One region of the Micromonospora sp. ABR4_055 genome, then DNA from elsewhere that is predicted to be linked to it. Evidence: riboswitches for the same ligand, from Rfam matches in the RefSeq annotation. Region 1 holds a riboswitch; the other holds the start of a gene.
The links. Region 1 has a riboswitch for thiamine pyrophosphate ahead of ACXAHD_RS12105 (thiamine phosphate synthase). Riboswitches for the same ligand answer to the same signal wherever they lie in the genome.
Positions count from the first base shown of each region.

Region 2: another riboswitch for thiamine pyrophosphate. It lies ahead of ACXAHD_RS23450 (ECF transporter S component); the one in region 1 lies ahead of ACXAHD_RS12105 (thiamine phosphate synthase).

Region 1 covers NZ_JBSWXD010000040.1:3,608-15,518, forward strand. The annotation lists gene ACXAHD_RS12070 (hypothetical protein) at 1-1,188, shown strand, start outside; gene thiC (phosphomethylpyrimidine synthase ThiC) at 1,170-2,762, opposite strand; gene thiD (bifunctional hydroxymethylpyrimidine kinase/phosphomethylpyrimidine kinase) at 2,762-3,679, opposite strand; gene ACXAHD_RS12085 (thiamine phosphate synthase) at 3,679-4,275, opposite strand; gene ACXAHD_RS12090 (thiazole synthase) at 4,272-5,042, opposite strand; gene thiS (sulfur carrier protein ThiS) at 5,048-5,248, opposite strand; gene thiO (glycine oxidase ThiO) at 5,239-6,399, opposite strand; gene ACXAHD_RS12105 (thiamine phosphate synthase) at 6,396-7,067, opposite strand; TPP riboswitch at 7,062-7,173, opposite strand; gene ACXAHD_RS12110 (DUF397 domain-containing protein) at 7,427-7,627, opposite strand; gene ACXAHD_RS12115 (DUF397 domain-containing protein) at 7,712-7,912, opposite strand; gene ACXAHD_RS12120 (hypothetical protein) at 7,909-8,058, opposite strand; gene ACXAHD_RS12125 (helix-turn-helix domain-containing protein) at 8,046-8,789, opposite strand; gene ACXAHD_RS12130 (aldo/keto reductase) at 9,101-10,090, opposite strand; gene ACXAHD_RS12135 (ABC-F family ATP-binding cassette domain-containing protein) at 10,096-11,772, opposite strand; gene ACXAHD_RS12140 (class I SAM-dependent methyltransferase) at 11,868-11,911, opposite strand, start outside.
Region 2 covers NZ_JBSWXD010000119.1:7,250-19,160, forward strand. The annotation lists gene ACXAHD_RS23385 (glycine--tRNA ligase) at 1-190, opposite strand, end outside; gene ACXAHD_RS23390 (Rv0361 family membrane protein) at 261-752, opposite strand; gene ACXAHD_RS23395 (antibiotic biosynthesis monooxygenase family protein) at 979-1,320, opposite strand; gene ACXAHD_RS23400 (DUF6703 family protein) at 1,352-1,609, shown strand; gene ACXAHD_RS23405 (metal ABC transporter substrate-binding protein) at 1,698-2,753, shown strand; gene ACXAHD_RS23410 (metal ABC transporter ATP-binding protein) at 2,744-3,511, shown strand; gene ACXAHD_RS23415 (metal ABC transporter permease) at 3,508-4,425, shown strand; gene ACXAHD_RS23420 (ArsR/SmtB family transcription factor) at 4,510-4,803, shown strand; gene ACXAHD_RS23425 (Fur family transcriptional regulator) at 4,850-5,290, shown strand; gene ACXAHD_RS23430 (hypothetical protein) at 5,334-5,939, shown strand; gene ACXAHD_RS23435 (DUF6328 family protein) at 5,922-6,458, opposite strand; gene ACXAHD_RS23440 (TIGR03943 family putative permease subunit) at 6,538-7,311, opposite strand; gene ACXAHD_RS23445 (permease) at 7,308-8,324, opposite strand; TPP riboswitch at 8,537-8,642, shown strand; gene ACXAHD_RS23450 (ECF transporter S component) at 8,639-9,238, shown strand; gene ACXAHD_RS23455 (ABC transporter ATP-binding protein) at 9,261-10,685, shown strand; gene ACXAHD_RS23460 (energy-coupling factor transporter transmembrane component T family protein) at 10,706-11,506, shown strand; gene ACXAHD_RS23465 (PHP domain-containing protein) at 11,684-11,911, shown strand, end outside.

The DNA.
Region 1 (11,911 bases):
CTGCCGGCGCAGGCGTCGACCGGGGTCGCCGATCCGGTGACGGTCGCCGCCCTGATCGGCGGGATCGGGGCGGTGGTAGGTCTGCCTGCGGCACTGGCCGCGCTGGCCCATCCGGCGATGCGCTGGAACTTGCTGGTGTTCAGCGGTGCGCTCTGGCTGCTGGCGGTCGGGTCCGCTGCCCCAGACCTGTGGGCGGGTGACGCCGTCGGCGGGATCCGACCCGGGGTACTCGAACCGGTCGCGCTCGACCCGGGTGACCCCGGCTGGCAACTGTTCGTGCTGCTACCGGCGCTGGCGCTGGTGCTCGGCGCGGCGGTGAGCGGGCTGGCCCGGAGGCGGGCGGTGCCGACGGTTGCGACGGCGGTGTCCGGAATGGCCGGACCGGCGGTCCTCAACGCCGCGTACCTGGTCGCCGGGGCCGGCCGGGCTGGGTCCTACCAGGACGACCCCTACCGGGCGGCGCTGCTGGCGGTGGCCGCCGGAGTCGTCGGTTCGATCACTGTGGCTGCCGTGCGCCAGCCCGGTCGGCCGGCCGGAACCGCAACCGGAAGGCCCGCAACCGCTGTCGGAACCCCCGCCGGACCCGCCGACGGCTCGACCGGGAGCCGCGAATCGGTAGCGGAAACTGCCCTATCTGAAAAGACCTCCGCCGATCCGGCACCCCTCGGGCGGGTGTCACCCGGTCCTGCAGCGCCGCCGGTACCTGGCCCGCCGATGCCCACCCGACCCGCGCCCGGCCGACCCGCACCGGACCCGACCGGGACAGACCCGACCGCAGCATCACCAGCGCCGATCGCCGCTCAGGCGCACCCGGGTGATCGTCCGCCGCCGACACCCGCGGCGGTCATCCCCCGTGTCGACCCGACGCCGATCTCGCCAGAGGGACCGCCGACTCCGGCTCCGGTGCCGGTGACCGGTGCCGTCGACCGGCCGACGCCGCAACCGGTCGCCCCACCGCCGGTCGCGCCGCAACCGGTCGCCCCACCACCCACCGCGCCGACCGCCGCACCTGCGGCCGGCCGAATCCCCCGGCCACGGTTCATGCGGCAGCGGCGGCCGGCACCCACCCCGACACTGACCGACGAGGACGCCGAACATGTCGACTGGGTCAGCGAGCTGCGCCGGCAACCCCGCCGCGCCGACGGGCGGAGCCGTAGTGGCGCCGACGATCAGGCCAACGGCAGGTAGACCCGACCACCGGATGCGACGAATTCATCTGATTTGTCCTTCATACCCTGTTGGGCGTACTCCTTCAGATCCTGCGTGATTTTCATCGAGCAGAACTTCGGGCCGCACATCGAGCAGAAGTGGGCCGACTTCGCCGGCTCGGCCGGCAGCGTCGCGTCGTGGTAGGACCGCGCCGTCTCCGGATCCAGCGACAGGTTGAACTGGTCCTCCCAGCGGAACTCGAACCGCGCCTTGGACAACGCGTCGTCCCAGGCCTGCGCTCCCGGATGTCCCTTGGCCAGGTCGGCCGCGTGCGCCGCGATCTTGTACGCGATCACCCCGGCCTTGACGTCGTCGCGGTCCGGCAGCCCCAGGTGCTCCTTCGGGGTGACGTAACAGAGCATCGCGGTGCCGAACATGCCGATCATGGCAGCCCCGATCGCCGAGGTGATGTGGTCGTACGCTGGGGCGATGTCGGTGGTCAGCGGGCCGAGGGTGTAGAACGGCGCCTGGTGGCACAGCTCCTGCTGCAGGTCCACGTTCTCCTTGATCTTGTGCATCGGCACGTGGCCGGGGCCCTCGATCATCACCTGCACGTCGTGCTCCCACGCGATGCTGGTCAACTCGCCCAACGTCCGCAGCTCGGCGAACTGGGCGGCGTCGTTGGCGTCGGCGATCGACCCCGGCCGCAGCCCGTCGCCCAGTGAGAAGGTCACGTCGTAGCGGGCCAGGATCTCGCACAACTCGGCGAAGTTCGTGTAGAGGAAGTTCTCCTGGTGGTGCGCCAGGCACCAGGCAGCCATGATCGACCCGCCCCGGGAGACGATCCCGGTGACCCGGTCGACCGCCAACGGCACGTACGGCAGCAGCACCCCGGCATGCACCGTCATGTAGTCGACGCCCTGCTCGGCCTGCTCGATCACGGTCTCCCGGAACACGTCCCAGCTCAGCTTGACCGGATCCCCACCGACCTTCTCCAACGCCTGGTAGATCGGGACCGTACCGATCGGCACCGCCGAGTTGCGCACGATCGCCTCGCGGGTCTCGTGGATCCGCTTGCCGGTGGACAGGTCCATCACCGTGTCCGCACCCCACCGGGTGGCCCAGGTCAGCTTCTCCACCTCCTCGGCCACCGACGACGAGACCGCCGAGGTGCCGATGTTGGCGTTCACCTTCACCAGGAACCGACCACCGATGATCATCGGCTCGGACTCCGGGTGGTTGACGTTGGCCGGCAGCACCGCACGTCCGGCGGCGATCTCCTCCCGTACCACCTCGGCCGGCAGGTTCTCCCGCAACGCGACGAACTCCATCTCCGGGGTGACGGTCCCGGCCCGGGCGTACGCCAACTGGGTCGGCCGACGCCCGTGGGCCCCAGCCAGCGGGGTGCCCGCACCGCGCACCGGGGCGACATCGCCACGCTCGGCGATCCACCGCCCGCGCAGCGCGGCCAGCCCGACCTGCGGGTCCGACCCCGGACCCGACGTGTCGTAGAGGCGCACCGGCGGATTGTCGCCGGTCAGCGTCACCTCGGCGAACGGCACCTGGATGTCCGGTCGCGGTCCTTGCACGTACACCTTGCGCCGAGCCTGCATCAGTGGGCCTCCTTCAGGTAGTTGCCGAACAACCGGTGCTGAGCCACCTGGTGCGACCATCCAAAGTGGTCGATCGGGCCGTGGCCGGAGCCCAACCGCCAGTGCCGGGCACCAGCGAGCGCCCGCGCGACGTACTCCTTGGCGAAGACCAACGCCGCCGGCACGTCGTCGCCGAGCGCCAACCGGGCTGCCACCGCCGCCGCGAAGCTGCACCCGGTGCCGTGTGTGTTGCGGGTGTCCATCCGTTCGCCGGCCAGCCGCCAGCCGGCGACAGCGGTTCCGGCGACGTCGACCGCCGGGTTCGCGGTCGCGACCACGTCGACCGCCGCCGGGTCGGTCGACGTACCGTCCGGGTCGCCACCGGTCACCACCACGAACCTCGGTCCGCCGGCGGCCAGCTCGACGGCGGCTCGGGCCATCTCGTCGACGGTCCGCACCGGCCAGCCGACCAACGCCGAGGCCTCCGCCCGATTCGGCGTCGCGACCAGCGCGTACGGCAGCAGCCGCTCGACCGCGCCGACCACACCGAGCCGGTGCCCGCTGGTCGAGACCAGCACCGGATCGACCACCAGGTTCGGCAGCTCCCCGGCCCGGGCCAGCGCGGCGACCGCCCCGGCGATCCGGGCCGTACCGAGCATGCCGGTTTTCACCGCGCGCACCGGAAGGTCGGCGCGGACCGCCTCGATCTGGGCCCGTACCTGACCGGCCGGCAGCTGATGGACGCTGGTGACGCCGGTGGTGTTCTGCGCGGTCACCGCAGTGATCGCGCTGGTGCCGTAGACGCCGAGCGCGGCGAAGACCTTCAGGTCCGCCTGGATGCCGGCCCCGCCGCCGGAATCGGAGCCGGCGATCGTCATCGCCACCACCGGAGTGGTTCGGTCGCCGGCCATCAGCAGCTCACCTCGGTCGCTGGCCATCAACTGCTCACCTCGGCCGGTGACGCAGCCGCGACCAGCTCCGCCGCGACCGCCGCCGGGTCGGCGGCGCGCATCACCGCGCCCATCACCGCCGCCCCGACGGCACCGGCCGCCCGACAGGTGGCGACCTGCTCCGCTGTGGTCACCCCGGCGAGCGCGACCACCGGCCGGCCGGCGGCCACTCGGACCAGACGGGCCAGCCCGGCCGGCCCCAGCGGCGGACCGTACCCGGGTTTGGACGCGGTCGCGAAGACCGGCGACACCGTCACGTAGTCCTCCGTGGTCAGTCGACCGAGCTCGGTCTCGTCGTGACAGGAGCGGCCGACCAGTCCGAACACCGGTGGCGGGTACGGCCCGGCGGCGCGCAGGTGCACCGCGTCACCGCCCAGCGGGTCCGGCCCGGCGACGATCAGCGTCCCGCCGACCGGGGCGAGGATGCCGCGCAACCGGTCGGCCAACGCGGCACGTTGTGCCCGGGGCAGGTCCCGTTCCCGCAGCACCACCTGCCGGAGCCCGCCGGCCACCGCCGCCGCGACCACCTCCGGCAGCGGCCGGGCGGTCTGCCGGCGGTCGGTGAGCAGGATGATCCCGTTCACAGCTCGGGCCGCCCATCGTCGGGAGTGGATGCCAGGGCGTGGTAGCGACGGGGGATCCGCCCGGCCCGGCCGGCCAACCGGCCCGCTTCGATGGCGTGCCGCATGGCGGTGGCCATCGCGACCGGGTCGGCGGCCCGGGTCACCGCGCTGGCCAGCAGCACCGCGTCGCAGCCGAGTTCCATCGCGAGCGCGGCGTCGGAGGCAGTGCCGACCCCCGCGTCCAGCACCACGGGAATGTCCACCGACTGTCGGATCAGTCGGATGTGGTGCGGGTTGAGGATGCCAAGCCCGGAGCCGATCGGTGCACCGGCCGGCATCACCGCCGCGCAGCCGGCGTCGGCCAGCCGGCGGGCCAGCACCGGATCGTCGGTGGTGTACGGCAGCACGGTGAAACCGTCGTCGACCAGCTGCTCGGCGGCGCGCAGCAGCTCGGCACCGTCCGGCAGCAGGGTCCGTTCGTCGCCGACGACCTCCAGCTTCACCCAGTCGGTGTCGAACGCCTCGCGGGCCAGGTGGGCCACCTTGACCGCCTCGGTGGCGGTGTAGCAGCCGGCGGTGTTCGGCAGCAGCCGTACGCCGCAGCGCTCCAGCAGGTCGAGCAGGCCGCCGTGCATCGTGGCGGCGCTGTCCACCCGGCGCAGCGCGACCGTGACCAGACCGGTGCCACTGGCCGCAATCGCCTGCTCCAGGATGTGCAGGTTGGCGGCGCCGCCGGTGCCGAGGATCAGCCGGGAGTCGAAGCTGTGCCCGGCGACGGTGAACGGCATCCGGCTCACCCGCCCTGCGCCGCGATCAGCACTTCGACCCGGTCACCGTCGCACAGCTGCTCGGCCGACCAGCCGCTGCGCGGCACCACTTCACCGTTGACGGCGACGGCGACGCCGCGTGCCCGGTCGGTGACCGCCCGGACGACGTCGACCAGCAAGGTCCCGGTCGGCGCGGTCATCGGTGCCCCGTTGACGATCAACTCCACGGCTGCTCCTCCCCTGCGAGTTCCCTGTTCGCGGCGGTGAACCGGCCGGGCCGAAACGGTGCCAGCGCCGGATCCGGATCGTCCCCGGCCGCCATGTCGGCGATCAGGTCGGCGGTCACCGGGGTCAGCACGATGCCGTGCCGGTGATGCCCGGTCGCCACCAGCACTTCCCGGCCTGCGGTGCCGCCGCCGCCTCTGCCTGCGGAGCCGACGCCGGGCTGCTGGTGCCAGCCGAGCAGCGGCGCGTTGTCCGGCGTGCCGGGCCGGGCCGCCGCCTGCGCCTCGACCAGCTCGTGCTCGGCGATCTCCGGCAGCAGGTCGGCGGCGGCGCGCAGCAGTTCCAGCACCGCTCCGGCGGTGACGATGGTGTCGCCCCGTTCCTCGACGGTGGCGCCGACGACAACCTCACCGTCGGCGCGGGGCACCAGGTAGACGTGCCGGCCGTCGGCGTACCCCCGGATCACGTGCCGGAACCCGACGGCGCCGCCGGGGGCCCGCAGCCGCAGGATCTGGCCTTTTACCGGGCGGACCGGCAGCCCGGTCAGCGCCGCCGATCCGCAGCCGGCGGCGACCACGACGACCCGCGCGTCCAGTGCGGAAACATCGGTGACCGGCTGCGGGACGACGGTCACCCCGGCCCGGTCCAGCGCGGTGTCCAACGCCCCGACCAGCCGACGCGGGTCGACCTGGTGGTCGTCGGGCATCAGCGCACCGCCGCGCACCCTCGGCGCCAACGCCGGTTCGCGCTCGCGCAGCGCCGTGCCGCGCAGCAGCGTGATCGGCAGGTCCAGACTCCGCTGGTACGCCCAGAGCCGCTCCGCCTCGCGCCGGTCGTCGCCGGTGAGCGTGACGACCAGCGTGCCGTCGGTGCGGTAGCCGATGTCCTGGCCGGTGACGGCGGTCAGCTCGGCGGCGAACGCCGGCCAGCGGGCCGCCGAGTCGACCAGCAGCCGGGTCAGCTCGGCCTCGCCGAAGTGCGACTCGGCGACCGGGGCGAGCATCCCGGCGGCCACCGAGGACGCCCCGGACCCGGGTGCCGGGTCGTAGAGCGCGGTACGCAGCCCGCGCCGGGCGCACCGCCAGGCGATACTCATCCCGATCGGCCCGCCGCCGACCACCGCCACATCCGCGCCCTCGGCCGGCCCGGTCATCGTGTCGCGCCCGTCCCGGCGGCGGGCCGCTGCCGTACCGCGGTCAGCAGGTCAGCAGTGGCCCGGCCCGGATCGGCGGCTCCGGCGATCGCGCCGACCACCGCGACCCCGTGCGCCCCGGCGGCCAGCAGCTGCACAACCCGGTCCACAGTGACCCCGGCGATCGCGATCACCGGCACGTCGACCGTAGCGGCGACGGCGGCCAGCCCGGCCGGCCCGATCGGGTCGGGCAGCCCGGTCTTCGTGCCGGTGGCGTAGCACGGCCCGACCCCCAGGTACGTCGCCCCGGCCGCGACCGCCGCCCGCCCGGTGGCCGGCTCGCGAGCGGTGGCACCGAGGATCGCGGCCGGCCCGAGCACCCGGCGGGCGGCGTCGACCGGGAGGTCCAGCGCGCCGACGTGCGCGCCGGCCGCACCGGTCGCGAGCGCGACGTGCAACCGGTCGTTGACCAGGCAGGTCACCTGGTACGCGGCACATTCGGCGACCGCGCGCACGGTCAGGTCGTACGCGTCCCGGTCGGACATGTCGTCCTCGACGCGGACCTGCACGACCAGGTCGGCGGCGGCGCCGGCGGCGCGGGCGGCGGCCAGCGCGGCCCGCAGTACGCCGAGCGGGTCGCACCCGGGTCGGGTGTCGGTGATCAGATGCAGTCGCCCAAGGGACGGCACGGCAACGCTCCTCCCTGCGCCGGCATTACCCGGATCAGGTTCGACGGTCGGAGGCCGCGTCAGCCTCCCTCTCAGCCCGGTGCACCGGGCTCCCGTGGGTTACTTGCCTGTTACCGTACGACGGTCTCGTCGATCCGCCAAGGGCCGATCCGAGGCAACCTTCGGTCGCTGCCCACCCCGCCGCTGTCGGCCGTGACCAGGCTCACCATCAGCTGGGCGAACAAAGATCACGCGCAGACCGGATGCGACATTGGCGCAGGTGACTGCCGGTAGTCATGCCGTCCGCGGTAGCGCAGGTGGCCCTTCGGGGTTCCCGCAGCCGCCCTACGCGACCCTCTGGTCGGCCGGACCCAGAAGCGTCAGCTGGTGAAGGTGCCAGCCCTCGCGGCGGCGACGAAACTCGACCAGCTCGCTGGGGCGACTACCAGCACCGGACCAGCCGGATCCTTCGAGTCCCGCACCCCGACAACGCCACCCGGCCCGTCCGCCATCTCGACACACTCGCCCTGGTTGTTCGACCGGCTGCTCTTCCGCCAGTTGGTGGAACCAAAGTCGATCATCGCCGTACTCCCTTACGGATCGGATCACGCCTCGGCGGTCGAAGTCACGAGGCGGCGTCGCGGCGGAACTCCACCGACCGCCAATCAACTCGTGAGGGTGCTGTTCTTCGTAGCGGCGACGAAGCGTGACCAGCTTGCCGGGGCGACCACCAGCACCGGACCAGCCGGATCCTTCGAGTCCCGCACCCCGACGACCCCACCCAGTCCGTCCGCCACCTCGACGCACTGACCCTGGTTGTTTGATCGGCTGCTCTTGCGCCAGCTAGCTCCGGAAAGATCGATCATGACTCGTACTCCTTCGCGGTCCGCCAGAAGAGGTCACGACTGGCCTGCTCGCTCAGCGCCCGGCCAGCGATGTCGGTGAAGGTCCAAGCGTACCGCTCAGCCTCATCCGGCCGATCGAGGAACAGAGCTCCTGTCAGCTCCTCCACGTAGAATAGACAGTCGTCGGCTCGTTCCCTTCTGGAAAATCAAGAAGAGTGAACGAACCGTGCGCCATCAGGCCGGCGTGCAGCCCGGCGCTGAAGGGCAGCACCCGGATCGAGACATTCGGCTGCTCCCCGGCCTGAGCCAGCCGACGCAACTGTCCGGCCATGGTCTGACCGCTGCCGATCGGTCGACGCAGGATCGCTTCGTCGAGCACGATGTCGAACCTGGGCAGGTAGGGCTCCATTCGGGTCAGCAACCGCGCGCGACGCATCCGCATCTCGACCCTGCGCTCGATCTCCTCCGCCGGCACTTCGTACTGGTTCACGCTGAACACGGCAGTTGCGTACGGGCGGGTCTGCAGCACGCCGGAGACGAGCTCCGTATGGAATTCGCGGAGGTGGGCGGCGGCCTCCTCCAGACCGATGAACAGCTCGAACCAGGACGGGATGCTGGCGTAGTCGTGCCACCAGCCCTTCTCCTTGGTCTTCGGGGCCAGCGCGGCCAGCGCCTCGATGGTCTTCAGGTCAGCGCCGTACAGCTCGCAGAGCAGCACCACATCCTCGGCGCGGATCGGCACCTCACCCCGCTCCATCCGCAGCAGCTTGGTCGCCGACCACTCCAACTCCCGGGCCGCCGTGGTCTGCGGCACCCCGGCCAACCGCTCACGCAGCCGACGCAGCTCCCGACCGAGCTGCCGCCGGGGCACCGACGAGTTCAACAATGCTGCGGGCACGTTGCCACCTCCAGATATGCCACTCAACGACGACACGAAGATCGACAGGCGACAGTCACTCGACAGTTGACATATCTCTACCACGACACCACGACAGCGTTGTCGACCGCCAAATGATCATCGACTGACGGCCGGCCTGCGAATCGGCATGAAGCACCGCGATCCGCAGCCGGTCTCCACTCCACGCAATGCAGTTACCTGATCATCGGCGGAAGTCCAGCCGAGTAGACAAGATCATGTGAGGCTCAGATACCTTACGGGCGCGACGTAGGGTATCTGAGCCTCACATGATCTTGTAAATGCAGTTCCGGTCAGCTCAGCGAGCCGCCGGGGCCGGCGGGCTCCGGCAGGATCGACCGCAGTTCGGCGAGGTCGGCGGCGTCCGGCTGCCACGACCCGGCGGCGGCGTTCGCCCGTACCTGCTCGGGGGTGGTCGCCCCGGCGATCACCGACGCCACGGCCGGCTGCGCGGCCAGGCCGCCGATCGCGACCGCGAGCAGCGGCAGGTCCCGCTTCGCGGCGTACGCGTCGAGGGCCTCGATGACGTCCCACGGCGCTCCGGCGAGCCGGGCGGCGTACCGGCTGCTCTCGCCGGCCAGCCGGCTACCCGGCGGCGGCGCCTCGCTCCGGCGGTACTTGCCGGTCAGCAGCCCGTCGGCGAGCGGGAAGTACGGCAGCAGCCCCAGGCCGAAGCGCTGGCAGGCCGGCACCACTTCCCGCTCCACCCGCCGGTCCAGCAGGTTGTACTCGTTCTGGGCGCTGACGAACGGCGACAACCCGGCGGTACGCGCGGTCCACGCGGCGTCCGCGATCTGCCAGCCGGCGAAGTTCGAGCAACCCACATAGCGGACCTTGCCGGCGCGTACCAGGTCGTCCAGGGCCCGCAGGGTCTCCTCAACCGGGGTGACCGGGTCCGGCTCGTGGAACTGATACAGGTCGATGTGATCGGTGCCGAGTCGGCGCAGCGACGCCTCGACGGCCCGCACGATGTACCGCCGGGAGCCGCGTACCCCGTGGTCGACGCCGTTCATGCCGGACATGTCCATGCCGAACTTGGTGGCCAGCACCACGTCGTCGCGGCGGCCGCGCAGCGCCGCCCCGAGCTGTTCCTCGGAACCACCCGAAGGCGTGCCGTAGATGTCGGCGGTGTCGAACAGGGTGATCCCGGCGTCGAGTGCGGCGTCGACCACCGCCCGGGTGCCGGCCGCGTCCAGCTTGCGGCCGAAGTTGTTGCAGCCGACCCCGACCGCCGACACCATCAACCCGGAGTTGCCCAACCGGCGGTAGATCATCTCAGCCATGTCGGTCAGCGTACGTCCCAGACCGGCTCGGGGACCTCGACCACCTCGCCGTCGCCCTGGAACAGCACGAACCGGTCGAATGACCGGCTGAACCAACGGTCGTGGGTGACCGCGATCACCGTACCCTCGAAGGCCTTCAGCCCTTCCTCCAGCGCCTCGGCCGAGGCCAGGTCCAGGTTGTCGGTCGGCTCGTCGAGCAGCAGCAGGGTGGCACCGGACAGCTCCAGCAGCAGCACCAGGAACCGGGCCTGCTGGCCGCCGGAGAGGGTGCCGAACCGCTGGTCGCCCTGGCCGGCCAGGTCGTAACGGGACAGTACGGCCATCGCCGCGTGCCGGTCCATCCCGTCACGGTGGTCGTCGCCGCGCCACAGCACGTCGGCGAGGGTCTGGTCGAGCAGCTCCGGCCGGTCGTGGGTCTGCGAGAAGTGGCCGGGACGCACCCGGGCACCGAGCCGGACCATCCCGTCGTGGGCCACCGGGGTGAGCGCCGCGCCGGCGACCGGGCCGGCCGCCGGGTCCGGGTCGGTTCCGCCCCGGGCCAGCAGCCGCAGGAAGTGCGACTTGCCGGTGCCGTTGGCCCCGAGCACCGCGACCCGGTCGCCGTACCAGATCTCCAGGTCGAACGGGTAGGTCAGCCCATCCAGCTCCAGTTGCTCACAGATCACCGCCCGCTTGCCGGTGCGGCCGCCGGACAGCCGCATCCGCAGCGACTGGTCCTTCGGTGGCAGCGGCGGCGGGCCGGCCTCCTCGAACTTGCGCAGCCGGGTCTGCGCGGCCTGGTACCGCGAGGCCAACCCGTCGTTGTACGCCGCCTTCTGCTTGTACATCAGCATCAGTTCGCGCAGTTTCTCGTGCTCCTCGTCCCAACGGCGGCGCTGCTCCTCCAGCCGGGCGTGCCGGGCGACCCGCGCGGAGTGCCAGCTGGCGAAGCCGCCCGGATGGGTCCAGGCGGAGCCGCCTTCGACGGCGACCACCCGGTCGGCGGTCTGGGCCAGCAACTCCCGGTCGTGCGAGACGTAGAGCACCGACTTGGTCGACTCGCGCAGCCGCTGCTCCAGCCACCGTTTCCCGGGTACGTCGAGGAAGTTGTCCGGCTCGTCGAGCAGCAGCACCTCGTCGGTGCCGCGCAGCAGCAGCTCCAACGCGAACCGTTTCTGTTGTCCACCCGAGAGGGTCCGGACCGGACGGTCCCGGACCCGGTCCCACGGCAGGTCCAGCACTGCGGTGGCCACCGTGTCGAAGACGACCTCGGCCTCGTAGCCGCCGGCTTCGCCCCAGGCGGCGAGGGCGTTGGCGTACCCGATCTGGGTTTTTTCGGCGGCGGCCGGGGTGGTGCCGGCGGCCTCAGCGGCGTGCACGGCCCGTTCGGCGGCGGCGAGCCGTTCTCCTGCGGCCCGCAGCGGCGGCGGGGCGAGCGACAGTGCCAGGTCGGCGAGTGTACGGTCGTCGCCGATCATGCCGATGAACTGCCGCATCACGCCGAGCCCGCCGGCGCGGGCGACTGCTCCGGTGGCCACCGGCAGGTCACCGGCGACCATCCGCAGCAGCGTCGTCTTGCCGGCGCCGTTCGGGCCGACCAGCGCCACTTTGGCACCCTCGCCGACCCGGAACGACACGTCGGCAAAGAGCTCCCGACCATCCGGCAGGGTGTGCCCTACCGCGGCCACGTCCACGTATCCCACCCCGGCATGGTGCCTGATCACCCTGGCTGTCGGCAGCTGAGATTCGCGCCACCGGGTGAGCGACTGGCACTGGCACTGGCGAACCGGGGTGGCGGTCAGTCGGCGTGGTGAGTGACCCGCAGCACCCGGTAGCCCTTCT
Region 2 (11,911 bases), on a different contig from region 1:
GGCCGACGACGTCGTCGCGGTGCTGCACCACCGTGCGCCACCACTGCCGGCGGACATGCTCCTTGAGCTCCACGCCGAGTGGCCCGTAGTCCCAGGCGACCGGTTGGCCGCCGTAGACCTCACCAGACGGGAACGCGAAACCACGCCGGTGGGCGAGACTGGCCACGGCGTCGATGCGGTCGGCTGGCATGCGCTGCTCCTACACCGGCTGGCGGCCGGCGGGGATGTGCGGACGGGCTGATCTGGCAGATGTTCGGAGGCTACCCCTCGACGCCGCAGACCTCTAGCTCACCGGTGCCGGTGTCCTGGTTGAGCGACACCCGCAGGGTGTCCTCGCCGCCTTGGGCGTAGTCGACCTCCACCGGTACGACGATCCGGCTGGTGACCGAGACCTGACCGACCTCGTAGGCGGTGATCTCCGGCTCCGTGGCGAGTCGTCGGGCGAATTCGCTGGCCGATTCACGGCTCTGCGCCTCGGCGCAGAGCATGTCGTACGCGGCGCCGAAGTCCTGCTGACTCACCGCTTCGAAGTAGTCGCCGACCGCGATCCGGGCCTGTTCGTCGATCGCTTCGGCGCCGGTGACGATCAGTCCGACCAATGCGACGGTGCCACCACCGCAGCACAGAAGCAGCGCGAGTGCCGCGACGCCCAGCCCGATCCAGACCCGCGCGGTGCGGCCTTCGGCCGGCGGAGCGGCGAACGGCGGCGCGGCCCCGGGGCCGGCCGGCACCGGGGTCACCGGACCAGGCACCGTAGTCGCCGGGCCGGGCACCGGGGTCACCGAGCCAGCAGCCGGCGTGGCGTCCGGTGCGGCCTCAGACTGTCCGGTCGCGGCAGGCTGCGGCGGCGGCTGGCGGTCCGGCGGAGCCCACGGCGAGGGTGCCTGCCACGGGGACGCCTCGTCGGGCACGGCGGACGGCGGGCGCGGTTGCGCCGGTCCGGGATCGGTCATGGGGCAAAGGGTAGTGCCCGCCGGCTCACCGTTCCGGCTCCGCCGCCCGGTCACTGGTGTGGGCTGCGGGTTCTTCTCCGGGCCCGGCGGTGACCAGTTCCTCGTACGCGGACGGCTCGTCGAGCGATTCGGCGAGCAGCGGCGTCGCGTCCACCTTCACCTCGAAGGAACCGAGCGCCCGCCGGTAGGTGCCCACTGACTCCCATTCGGTGACCAGGCACCAGCGGAGCGGGTCCTCCAGCGCGCGGGTCAGTGCGCCGCGCCGGTACCCCGGGCGGCCGGCCAGGGCACGCAACGCGGCCCGGGCGCGATCGACGAAGCCGGGCGTGTCCGCCTCCGGCACGGCGAACCGGTTGACCACCAGCACGTCGAGTCCCCTCCTGACTAGAGTCGGTCGGATGCAGCCTACGCAACCGTCGCCGCCGGTCCGCCCCGGGCGGATCAGCCCGACCGGGGCGTTTCTCACCGCCCTGGCGCTCGTCCTGGTCGGGCTCTTCGCACCGGGCATCGTCGGCGCGGCGGCGCTGCTGCTGTTGGCCGCCGGGCTGGTCTGGTTGCTACGTAGCAGCTGGCCGGCGGTGCCGGCGGCTGGACGAATGTTCCGCCTGGTGGCGCTCACCCTGCTCGTGGCGGTCGCCCTCGCCAAGATCTTCTAGCCCTGCTCAGACCGCTCGTCCAGGCGGCAGCGAATCATGCAACCATGCGTTTTTGACAATCATTATCGTCGCCACGGACAGTTGCCTGATGCACAGCCACCTCTTCCGTCGTACCGTCGCCACCACCGCAGGTGCCCTGCTGGCCCTGGGCAGCACCGCCGCCTGCGCCCAGGACGGCGGCGACGGGTCCGCCGGCGACACCACGGTCGGCGTGGTAGCCGCCTTCTACCCCTTGCAGTTTTTGGCCGAACGGATCGGCGGCGACGCCGTCACGGTTACCGGTCTCGCGCCCCCCGGAGCGGAGCCGCACGACCTGGAGCTCAGCCCTCGGCAGGTCGGCGAGGTCAGCGACGCGGACCTGGTCGTCTACCTGAGTAACTTCCAGCCCGCCGTCGATGCCGCGGTCGAGCAGGAGGCCGGTGACCACGCATTCGACGTGGTGGAGGTCGAGCCGCTGCTGGACGCCACCGACGGTGGTCACAGCCACGACCACGGCGACGAAGACGAGCACGCCGACGACGAGGCGGACCACGCCGACGAAGACGAGCACGCCGACGACGACGAGCACGCCGACGACGAGGCGGACCACGCCGACGAGGCGGACGACCACGCCGAGGAGACCGGCGCGAAGGACCCGCACCTGTGGCTGGACCCCACCCGGTTCGCCACCGTCGGTGACGCGCTGGCCGAGCGTCTCGCCGCCGTCGACCCGGACCACGCCGCCGACTACACCGAGCGTGCCGCCGCGCTGCGCACCGAGTTGGAGGCCCTGGACGCCGAGTACGCCGAGCGGCTGGCCGACTGCGAGCGCCGGGAGATCATCACCAGTCATGCCGCCTTCGGCTACCTGGCAGCCCGCTACCAGCTCGACCAGATCGGGATCACCGGGTTGAGCCCGGAGGACGAGCCGACCCCGCAGCGCCTCGCCGAGGTGATCGAGGAGGCCCGGGAGCACCAGGCGACGACGATCTTCTTCGAGACGCTGGTCAGCCCGAGCGTCGCCGAGACCATCGCCGACGAGACCGGTGCCGAGACTGCAGTGCTCGATCCGATCGAGGGACTGCAGCCAGACGCCGACGGAGACTATTTTTCGGTGATGCACAACAATCTTAACAATCTGACCGCCGCCCTGGGATGTTCGTGACCACCAGCGTCGTCCAGGTATCGCGCGGAGCGGTCGGCTACGACAACCGCACCGTCCTGCGCTCCGTCGACCTCACCGTGACCAGCGGTGAGGTCGTCGCGCTGCTGGGCGCCAACGGTTCCGGCAAGTCGACCCTGATCCGCGCGGCACTCGGGCTGGTGCCGCTGCGCAGCGGCTCGGTGCACCTGTTCGGGGTGCCGGCGACGCGGTTCCGGCAGTGGCACCGGATCGGCTACGTCCCACAACGGCTCGGTGCCGGCAGCGGCGTACCGGCCACCGTCGGCGAGGTGGTCGCCTCCGGTCGGCTGGCCCGTCGCGGCGTACTGCGACCGCCCGGTGCCGCCGACCGGACGGCCGTCGCCGCGGCGCTGAGCGCCGTCGGCCTCGCCGACCGGTCCCGGGATCCGGTGGCCACGCTCTCTGGCGGTCAGCAGCAACGGACGCTGATCGCCCGCGCGCTGGCCGGCGAACCGGAACTGCTGGTGCTCGACGAACCCACCGCCGGGGTCGACGCGGCCAGCCAGGAGGCGTTTGCCCGGGCACTCGGCGCGTTCCTGGCCGGCAACGGTACGGTGCTCCTCGTCGCCCACGAGCTCGGTCCGCTGCAGCCGCTGATCGACCGGGCCGTGGTGCTGCACCACGGCGAGGTGGTGCATGACGGCGCGGTGCCTGCGCCGGCCGGCCACCACGCGGACCCCGGACACGACCACGTCCACCCGCACGCCGCGGTGGAGCCGGCCCAGATGTGGACCACATGAGCATCTTCCAGTACGAGTTCATGATCCGGGCCCTGATCGGGGCCCTGGTCATCGGCCTGGCCGCCCCGGCCCTCGGCATCTACCTGGTGCAGCGTCGGATGTCGCTGATCGGCGACGGCGTCGGCCACGTGGCGCTGACCGGCGTCGGCGTCGGTCTGCTGCTGGACCGCTCCCCGGTGCTCACCGCCGTAATCGCCGCCGCAGTCGGCGCGGTCGCCATCGAGCTGCTGCGCGAACGCGGGCGTACCTCCGGCGACATGGCGTTGGCCCTGCTCTTCTACGGCGGCATCGCCGGCGGGGTGATGCTGGTCGGGCTGGCCGGCGACCGCAGCAACGCCAACCTGATGGCGTACCTCTTCGGCTCGCTCACCACCGCCTCGGTCGAGGACCTGTGGGTGATCGTGGTGCTGGCCGCAGTCGTGCTGACCGCGATGCTGCTGCTGCGGCCGGCGCTGTTCGCCATCTGTCACGACGAGGAGTACGCCCGGGTCTCCGGCCTGCCGGTGCGCACCCTCAACCTGCTGATCGCGGTGACCACCGCGGTGACCGTCACCATCGCCATGAGGGCGGTCGGCCTGCTGCTGGTCAGCGCGCTGATGGTGGTCCCGGTGGCGACCGCCCAGCAGATCACCCGGGGTTTCCGCAGCACCATGGCGATGGCGATGATCATCGGTACGGCCTCCGCCGGCGGCGGGGTGTGGCTGGCCGGAACCGCCGACACCGCGATGGGCGCGACCATCGTGATCCTGGCGATCGCTGCCTTCGCGGCCACCGCCGTCGGCGCCGGGACGTGGCGGCTGCTGCGCCGCCGCGCCGGCACGCTGGCCGTCCACCGCCGGCAGCCCCGCGAGGTCGAACCGCCCGAGGTGGTCCTGGACCGTCCCGCCGAGATGGTCCCGGATCGTCCCGTCTGACCTGGTACAGACCCGGCAACGAGCACCGCTGAGCCGCCTGCCTGCCGATCCGCCTCCGGTATTGGTTACCGTTGCGGGGTGACGATGGCCAACGGCTACGACGGGTACGAGAGCGCCAGCGAGTTGCTGCGCGCACTCTCGGCCCCGCTGCGGGTGGCCATCGTGACCGAGCTCGCCCAGGGCGAACGGTGTGTCCACGAACTCGTGCAGAAGCTCGGCGCGCCGCAACCGCTGGTGTCCCAGCATCTGCGGGTGCTGCGGGGCGCAGGCGTGGTGCACGGCTCCCGGCGAGGCCGGGAGATCGCTTACGCGCTGGTCGACGAACACGTCGCGCATATCGTCGCGGACGCTGTCAGTCATGCCCGGGAGGTCCGGTGAGCAGCCGCCGGCACCGGCCCGGTCAGAACACGTCCCGGAGGCCTTGATGAGGACTGGAGACACCACGCCCGGCACCGCAGAGCCCTCGGCGGTGCGCAACACCCGGCAACGCAGCGCGGTCAGCGCCATCCTCGACGAGCTCGCCGGCTTCCACAGCGCCCAGGAGCTGCACGCCATGCTGCGTCAGCGGGGCGACCGGGTCGGTCTGACCACGGTCTACCGGACGTTGCAGGGGCTGGCCGACTCCGGCGAGGTCGACGTGATGCGTCCACCTGGCGGCGAGCACCTGTACCGGCGGTGCAGCCAGGGCCACCACCATCATCTGGTCTGCCGCTCGTGCGGCAGCGCGGTCGAGGTGGCCGGGCCGGCGGTGGAAAGCTGGGCGGAACGGATCGCGGCGCAGCACGGCTACATCGGAGTCAGCCATACGATGGAGATCTTCGGGACCTGCCCGAAATGCGCCGCCCGGCGTACCCCGAAGACGTGACCGCGTATACGCGGTTCCGGTCCTCGTACGGCACGCTGTGCGTATGCAGATCTACGCCGACCGTTTTCCGCGCGCCGGCCGGCAACTCGCCACCGACCTGATCGTCGTCGTCTGGGTCTACCTGTGGATCCGTGCCGCCAGCTGGCTGCATGACCGGGTCGGTGAGCTGGCCGACGCTGGTCGGACATTAGAGAACGCCGGCACCGGGCTGGCCGACAACCTCGCCGACGTCGGCAGCCGGGTCGGCCGGGTGCCACTGGTCGGCGACGAGCTGACCGGGCCGTTCGAGCAGGCCGCCGGGGCGGCCCGTTCGGTCGCCGCCGCCGGGCAGGAGCAGCAGGACCTGGTCGGTGAGCTGGCCCTGGTGCTGGCCGCCACGATGCTGGTCTTTCCGCTGGGTCTGGTGCTGTTCGGCTGGTTGCCGTTGCGGGTGCGCTGGATCCGGCGGGCGAGCGCGGCGGCCCGACTGCGCGGCGTACCGGCCGGGTCGGATCTGCTGGCGTTGCGGGCGCTGACCACCCGCCCGCTCGGCACCATCGCCGCGCTCGGACCGGACGTCGCCGCTGGGTGGCGGCGGGGCGACCCGGCGGTCACCGACGCGTTGGCGGAGTTGGAGCTGCGGGCGTTGGGCCTACGTGGCCGACGCTGACCGGCCGCCGCGCCCGGCACCACCGTCGCTGTCCTCGTCCTCGTCGTCCTCGTCCTCATCGTCGCCGTCCAGCCAGCCACGGTGCACGAAGGGCAGGGCCGCCCAGAAGATCAGGAACCACACCCCGGTGAGGCCGCTGAGCACGAAGGCGACCGGTCGGGGCAGGATGAAGTCGGTGACCAGCAGCACCGAGCTGACCATGGCGACCAGCATCAGGCTGAGACCGCCGCTGGCCATCCGGTGGGCGAACCGGACCAGTTCCGGCTTGCGGCCACGTCGGAAGAGCGCCCGGTGGAACGCCACCGGCGAAATGATCAACGCGGCGGCGGCCGCCGCCGCCAGCAGCGCCACCACGTACACGTCCCGTTGGAACCCGTTCGTGTCGGGGAAACCGCTGCTGAACGGCAGGGTCAGCAGGAACGCGAAGAGGATTTGCACCCCGGTCTGGGCGACCCTCAGCTCCTGCAAAAGATCGGAAAAGTTGCGCTGCCAGCGTTCCTTCTCAGTCTCCCGGTCCACGTCCGCTCGTCCTCCTGCCGAACCGCCCACGCTCGAACGGCGATCGGCAATGTGCCCCGGACCCCGCAGCGGGAAACCTCTACTCGTACTGCTGCCGGGGGGCGTCGATCTGCTGCCACGACTCGACCGCCAGATAGGGGATGCTGGCCCCGTTCACCGGGTCGGTGCCGATCCGGTCGCTGTACCGACCGACCACCTCGATCCAGGTGTCCGCCGGCAGCCCGGTCGGAGCGCTGCCGTCCATCCCGACCTTGATCGGCCGGCCGTCGGCGGCGCAGCAGGACAGTACGATCCGGGCCAACATCGGCTCACCGTCCGGGCCGTCGGTGACAAAGCCGGTGAGCCGTACGTTGCGCCCGTCCAGCGACCGGCCCTCGTCGAAGATCGCCCGGGAGGCGTAGTCGAGCACGCTGATCTCGGCCGGATCGCCGTCCGGCAACGGCGGATAGTCCGACGATGCCTGCTCGCTGCTCAACGCGGTGCCGGCCTGCGCGACGGCGTACGAACCCAGCGCCGGCGGGGCGACCAGCAGCAGCCCGAGCACCGGCAGGATCAGCAGCCAGCCCACCCTCGGCTCGTGATGGGCGTGGCCATGCCCGTCGTCGGCGGCGTCGCCGGGCCCGGAATGCGCATCGTGCCCGGAATGCGCAACGACGGCGGGCGCCGGTGTCGACCGACGCCGCAGGTCGTGCCAGAGCGTCATGACCGCTGCGGCGATCAGCAGCAGGCCGGCGACGATCAGGAACGGCTGCAGCGCCTCCTTGACGTACCGCAGGTACATGTCGGTGACGCTGGCCCGGACCACCGCGCCACCGAGCAGCAGCAGCACCACACCTTGAGCCTGTTTGTTCACAGCAGCACCGTCCCCACCGCGACCGCCACCACGATGGCGATCAGGAATGTCGCCGGAGCGAACCGGTACGCGAATCTGCGCCCGAACGTGCCGGCCTGCATCGAGACAAGTTTCAGGTCGACCATCGGGCCGACGACCAGGAAGACCAGCCGTGACGTGAGCGAGAACTGCGACAACGAGGCCGCGACGAAGGCGTCCGCCTCGGAGCAGATCGACAACAGCACGGCGAGTGCGGCGAGCGCCAGGATGGACAGCACCGGATTGTCGGCGAGGGTCTGCAACCAGCGCTCCGGCACCAGCACGTTGATACTGGCGGCGGCCATCGCGCCGATCACCAGGAAACCGCCGGCGTGCATGATGTCGTGCCGGACCGCCGCCCAGAACGCCCGCGCCCGGGACAGGTCGTCCAGGTCGGGGCGGTGCGGCAGGCGGATCCAGTCGGTGCGACCCAGCCGCAGCCACAGCCAGCCCATCACGACCGCGACGAGCAGGCTGGCGACACCCCGGCCGACGACCATCTCGGGGTTGTTCGGGAAGGCGACCGCCGTGGCCACCAGCACGATCGGGTTGATCGCCGGGGCGGCGAGCAGGAAGGCCAACGCGGCGGCCGGCGCGACGCCCCGCCGGATCAGCGACCCGGCGATCGGCACCGAACCGCACTCGCAGCCGGGCAACACCACCCCGGCGGCGCTGGCCACCGGCACCGCCAGCGCCGGGTGTTTCGGCAGCGCCTTCGCCCAGAACGACCTGGGTACGAAGACCGCGATCACCGCGGAGAGCACCACCCCGAAGACCAGGAACGGCATCGCCTGGACCATCACCGACACGAAGACCGTGGTCCAGGTCTGCAGCCGGGGGTCGGAGATCAGGTTGGCCAACGGCTCGCGGAAGATCACCAGCCCGATCAGCAGGAAGGCGAGCACCTCCACCGAGCCGACCCGGTCACCGAACAGTCGGCGTCGGGGCGGACGCGGGCCACCGGGCGGTCCGGCGCCGCCGCCGGACCCGGGCAGGTCGTCGTCGGCCGGCGCGGCCCAGTCGATGTCGTCGCCTGGGCGCGTCCGACGCGTCGCGGTGCGATCGGCAGCGGTCACGGCGGGCTGGTCCCCTCGCTGGTGTGAAGGCGGGCAGTTCACGATAACCCGCGCAGGGGTGCCCGCCACCACACCGGGACTCGACCACTGTCGGTGCGGTGCCACCGGTGCTAGCGTCAGTGGCACAACCTGATGTCCCACAGGGGAGCGCACACAGCGCTGAGAGTGCGGGGAGTCCCGCAGACCCTCGAACCTGATCTGGGTAATGCCAGCGCAGGGAGTTGGAGCGACGTATGACGCAGCAATCTATGCCCGCCGACCGTAGCTGGCGGACCGTCGACATCGTGGTCGCCTCGGTGATCGCGGTCGCGTTCGGGGTGGTCTTCTGGCTGTGGGGACTGATCTGGACCGCCACCGAGGCCGCGTTCACCTTCTTCCCGCCCGCTCAGGCAGTGCTGTACGGGGTGTGGCTGGTGCCGGCTGTGCTCGGCGCGCTGGTGATCCGCAAGCCGGGGGCCGCGCTGTTCTGCGAGCTGGTCGCAGCGGTCGTCTCGGCGGCGTTGGGCAGCCAGTGGGGTGCCGTGGTGATCGTGCAGGGGCTGGCCCAGGGGGTCGGTGCCGAGCTGGTGTTCCTGGCGGTGGCGTACCGCTCGTTCCGGCTGCCGGTGGCGCTGACCGCCGGGGCCACCGCCGGGCTCGGCGCGGCGATCTTCGACCAGATCCGCTACTACGCGCCGTACGACCTGGTCAGTTTCCGGATTCCGATCTTCATCGTCACTGTGGTCAGCGCGATCGTGCTGGCCGGTGCCGGCAGCGTGGCGCTGACCCGGGCACTGGCCCGCACCGGGGTGCTCGACCGGTTCCCCGCCGGCCGCGACCGCACCACGGTGTGACCCGGCCAGGGCCGGCCGGGTCGTGAGCCGGCTGGAGCTGCGCGGGTTCGGCTGGCGGCACGCCGGCCGCCGGGCCTGGGCGGTCCGTGACGTCGAGCTGAGCGTCGACGCCGGCGAACGGGTCCTACTGCTCGGGCCGTCGGGGGCCGGCAAGAGCACGCTGCTGGCGGCGATCGCCGGGTTGCTGCCGGCCGACTCGGGCGAGCAGGCCGGCACCGTCACCGTCGACGGGCTCGACCCGCGCAAGGCCCGCGAGCGGGTCGGCATCGTCTTCCAGGACCCGCAGAGCCAGCTGGTCATGGCGCGCAGCGGCGACGACGTGGCGTTCGGGCTGGAGAACCGGGGGGTGCCGGCCGAGCAGATCTGGCCACGGGTGGACGCCGCGCTGGCGCGGGTCGGTTTCCGCTACGGCCGGGACCGGCCGACTGCCGCGCTGTCCGGCGGCGAGCAGCAGCGGCTGGCCCTGGCCGGGGCGCTCGCCCTGCGGCCGGGTCTGCTGCTGCTGGACGAACCGACCGCGAACCTCGACCCGGCCGGCGCCGACCTGGTCCGCGACGCCGTCGCCGGGGCGCTCGACGGGGACCGGGACACCACGCTGGTGATCGTCGAGCACCGGGTGGCGCAGGCGCTGCCGCTGGTCGACCGGGTGGTGGTGCTGTCCGCCGGTGGCGGCGTGCGGGCCGACGGCAAGCCGGACGAGATCTTCGACCGGTACGGCGGGCAACTGGCCGCCGACGGTGTCTGGGTGCCGGACCAGCCGTTGCCGCAGCGCGGTGGTTCCGCCGCCCCGGCCGGTGAGCCGCTGCTGATCGCCGACCGGGTCGGGCTGGTGCCCCGGCTCGCCCCGCTCGCCGACGAGGTGCCGGTACGCGGCGGCGAGGCACTGGCCGTGCTGGGGCCCAACGGCGCCGGCAAGACCACGCTGGCCCTGCTGCTCGGCGGGCTGGTCGCGGCCACCGACGGAGCGGTCCGGGCCACCGCCGCGTTGACCGGCGACGGCCGGGTCGGCCCGGCCCCGCACCGGTGGCAGGCACCGGAGCTGGTCCGCCGGATCGGCAACGTGTTCCAGAACCCGGAGCACCAGTTCGTTGCCACCACGGTGGCCGACGAGCTGGCCCTCGGCCCGCGCCGCTGCGGGCTGCCGGAGTCGGCCGTCGCGCCGGTGGTCGACGAGTTGCTGCACCGGCTGCGGCTGGACCGGTTGGCGGCTGCCAACCCGTACACCCTGTCCGGTGGTGAGGCGCGGCGGCTGAGTGTGGCGACCGCCCTGGCCACCGCGCCCCGCCTGCTGGTGCTCGACGAGCCGACGTTCGGCCAGGACCGGCGCACCTGGCTCGAACTGGTCGCGCTGCTCGGTGAGCTGCGCGACGCCGGGCACGGGATCGTGACGGTGACCCACGACGTCGACCTCGTCGCCGCCCTCGCCGACCGGCGGTTGACCCTGTGAGCCGGCCGGCGGCTGACCCAGTGATCGGCGAACCGGACGGCACCAAGAAGACGGCGCCGCTGGCCCGCCGCAACCCGGTGGCGAAGCTCGCCGCCGCGCTGGTCTTCTCGGTGCTGCTGCTGGCCACCCTGGACCCGCTGGCGCCGGCCGTCGCGATCGCCGTCGAGCTCGCCGTGGTCCCGCTGTTCGGGCTGGGCTACCGTGCCCTGCTGCGCCGAATGGCGCCGCTGCTGCTGAGCGCCGCCGGTGTGCTGGTCACCCTGACGCTGTTCGCCGCCGAACGGACCGGCCCGGTGCTGCTCGCCGCCGGCCCGGTGCTGGTCACCAGCGGCGTACTGGTCACCGCACTCGGGCTGGCGTTGCGCCTGCTGGCCGTGGCGCTGCCCGGGGTGCTGGTCTTCGCCACCACCGACCCGACCGACCTGGCCGACGCCCTGGTGCAGAACGTCAAGGCCCCGCCCCGGTTCGCGATCGGGGCGCTCGCCGCGTTCCGGCTGGTGCCGATGCTGGCCGCCGAGTGGCAGCTGCTGGCGATGGCCCGCCGGGCCCGGGGCATCGACGCGGGCCGCAACCCGGTGCGCCGGCTCCGGTTGTTCGCGGCGACCGCCTTCGGGCTGCTGGTCCTGGCGATCCGCCGGGGCACCCGGCTGGCCACCGCGATGGACGCCCGGGGGTTCGACGCCGGCATCCCCCGGACCAGCGCCCGGCGGCAACGGTTCGGGGCGGCCGACGCGGCTCTGGTCGCCGGTGCCGCGATCGCAGCCGGAGGGTCGCTGGCGGTCAGTCTCGCCGCCGGGGTCTTCCGCCCGGTGATCGGCTGATCCTGGCCCGGCCACCCCCCGGCACAAAGATCAGCAGGTCACGCCAGATGCCACAGATGCATACATGGCAACACCTTCACGACACGTGCGCCGCAACGACGGCAGCACGTCGCCTGCTGTTTCCCCACCTCCACGAGATTGACCGCGACAAAAGTTGATCTGGGAGGCGGAACAGGGATGGGACACCACCACCACCATCACCACCACGACCACGCAGCGAGCGGTGCCGACGTACCGGCACCGCTCGACCTGTCGGTGCCGGACGCCGAACTGTCGCCGACCGAGGCGTCCCGGCGTACCTTCCTGCGCAACGCCGGGCTGCTCGGAGCCGGCGCGGCCGCGTCGTCGGTGCTGGCCGGCGGACACGCCGCGCACGCCGCACCGGCCAACGACCACAGCGGCGGC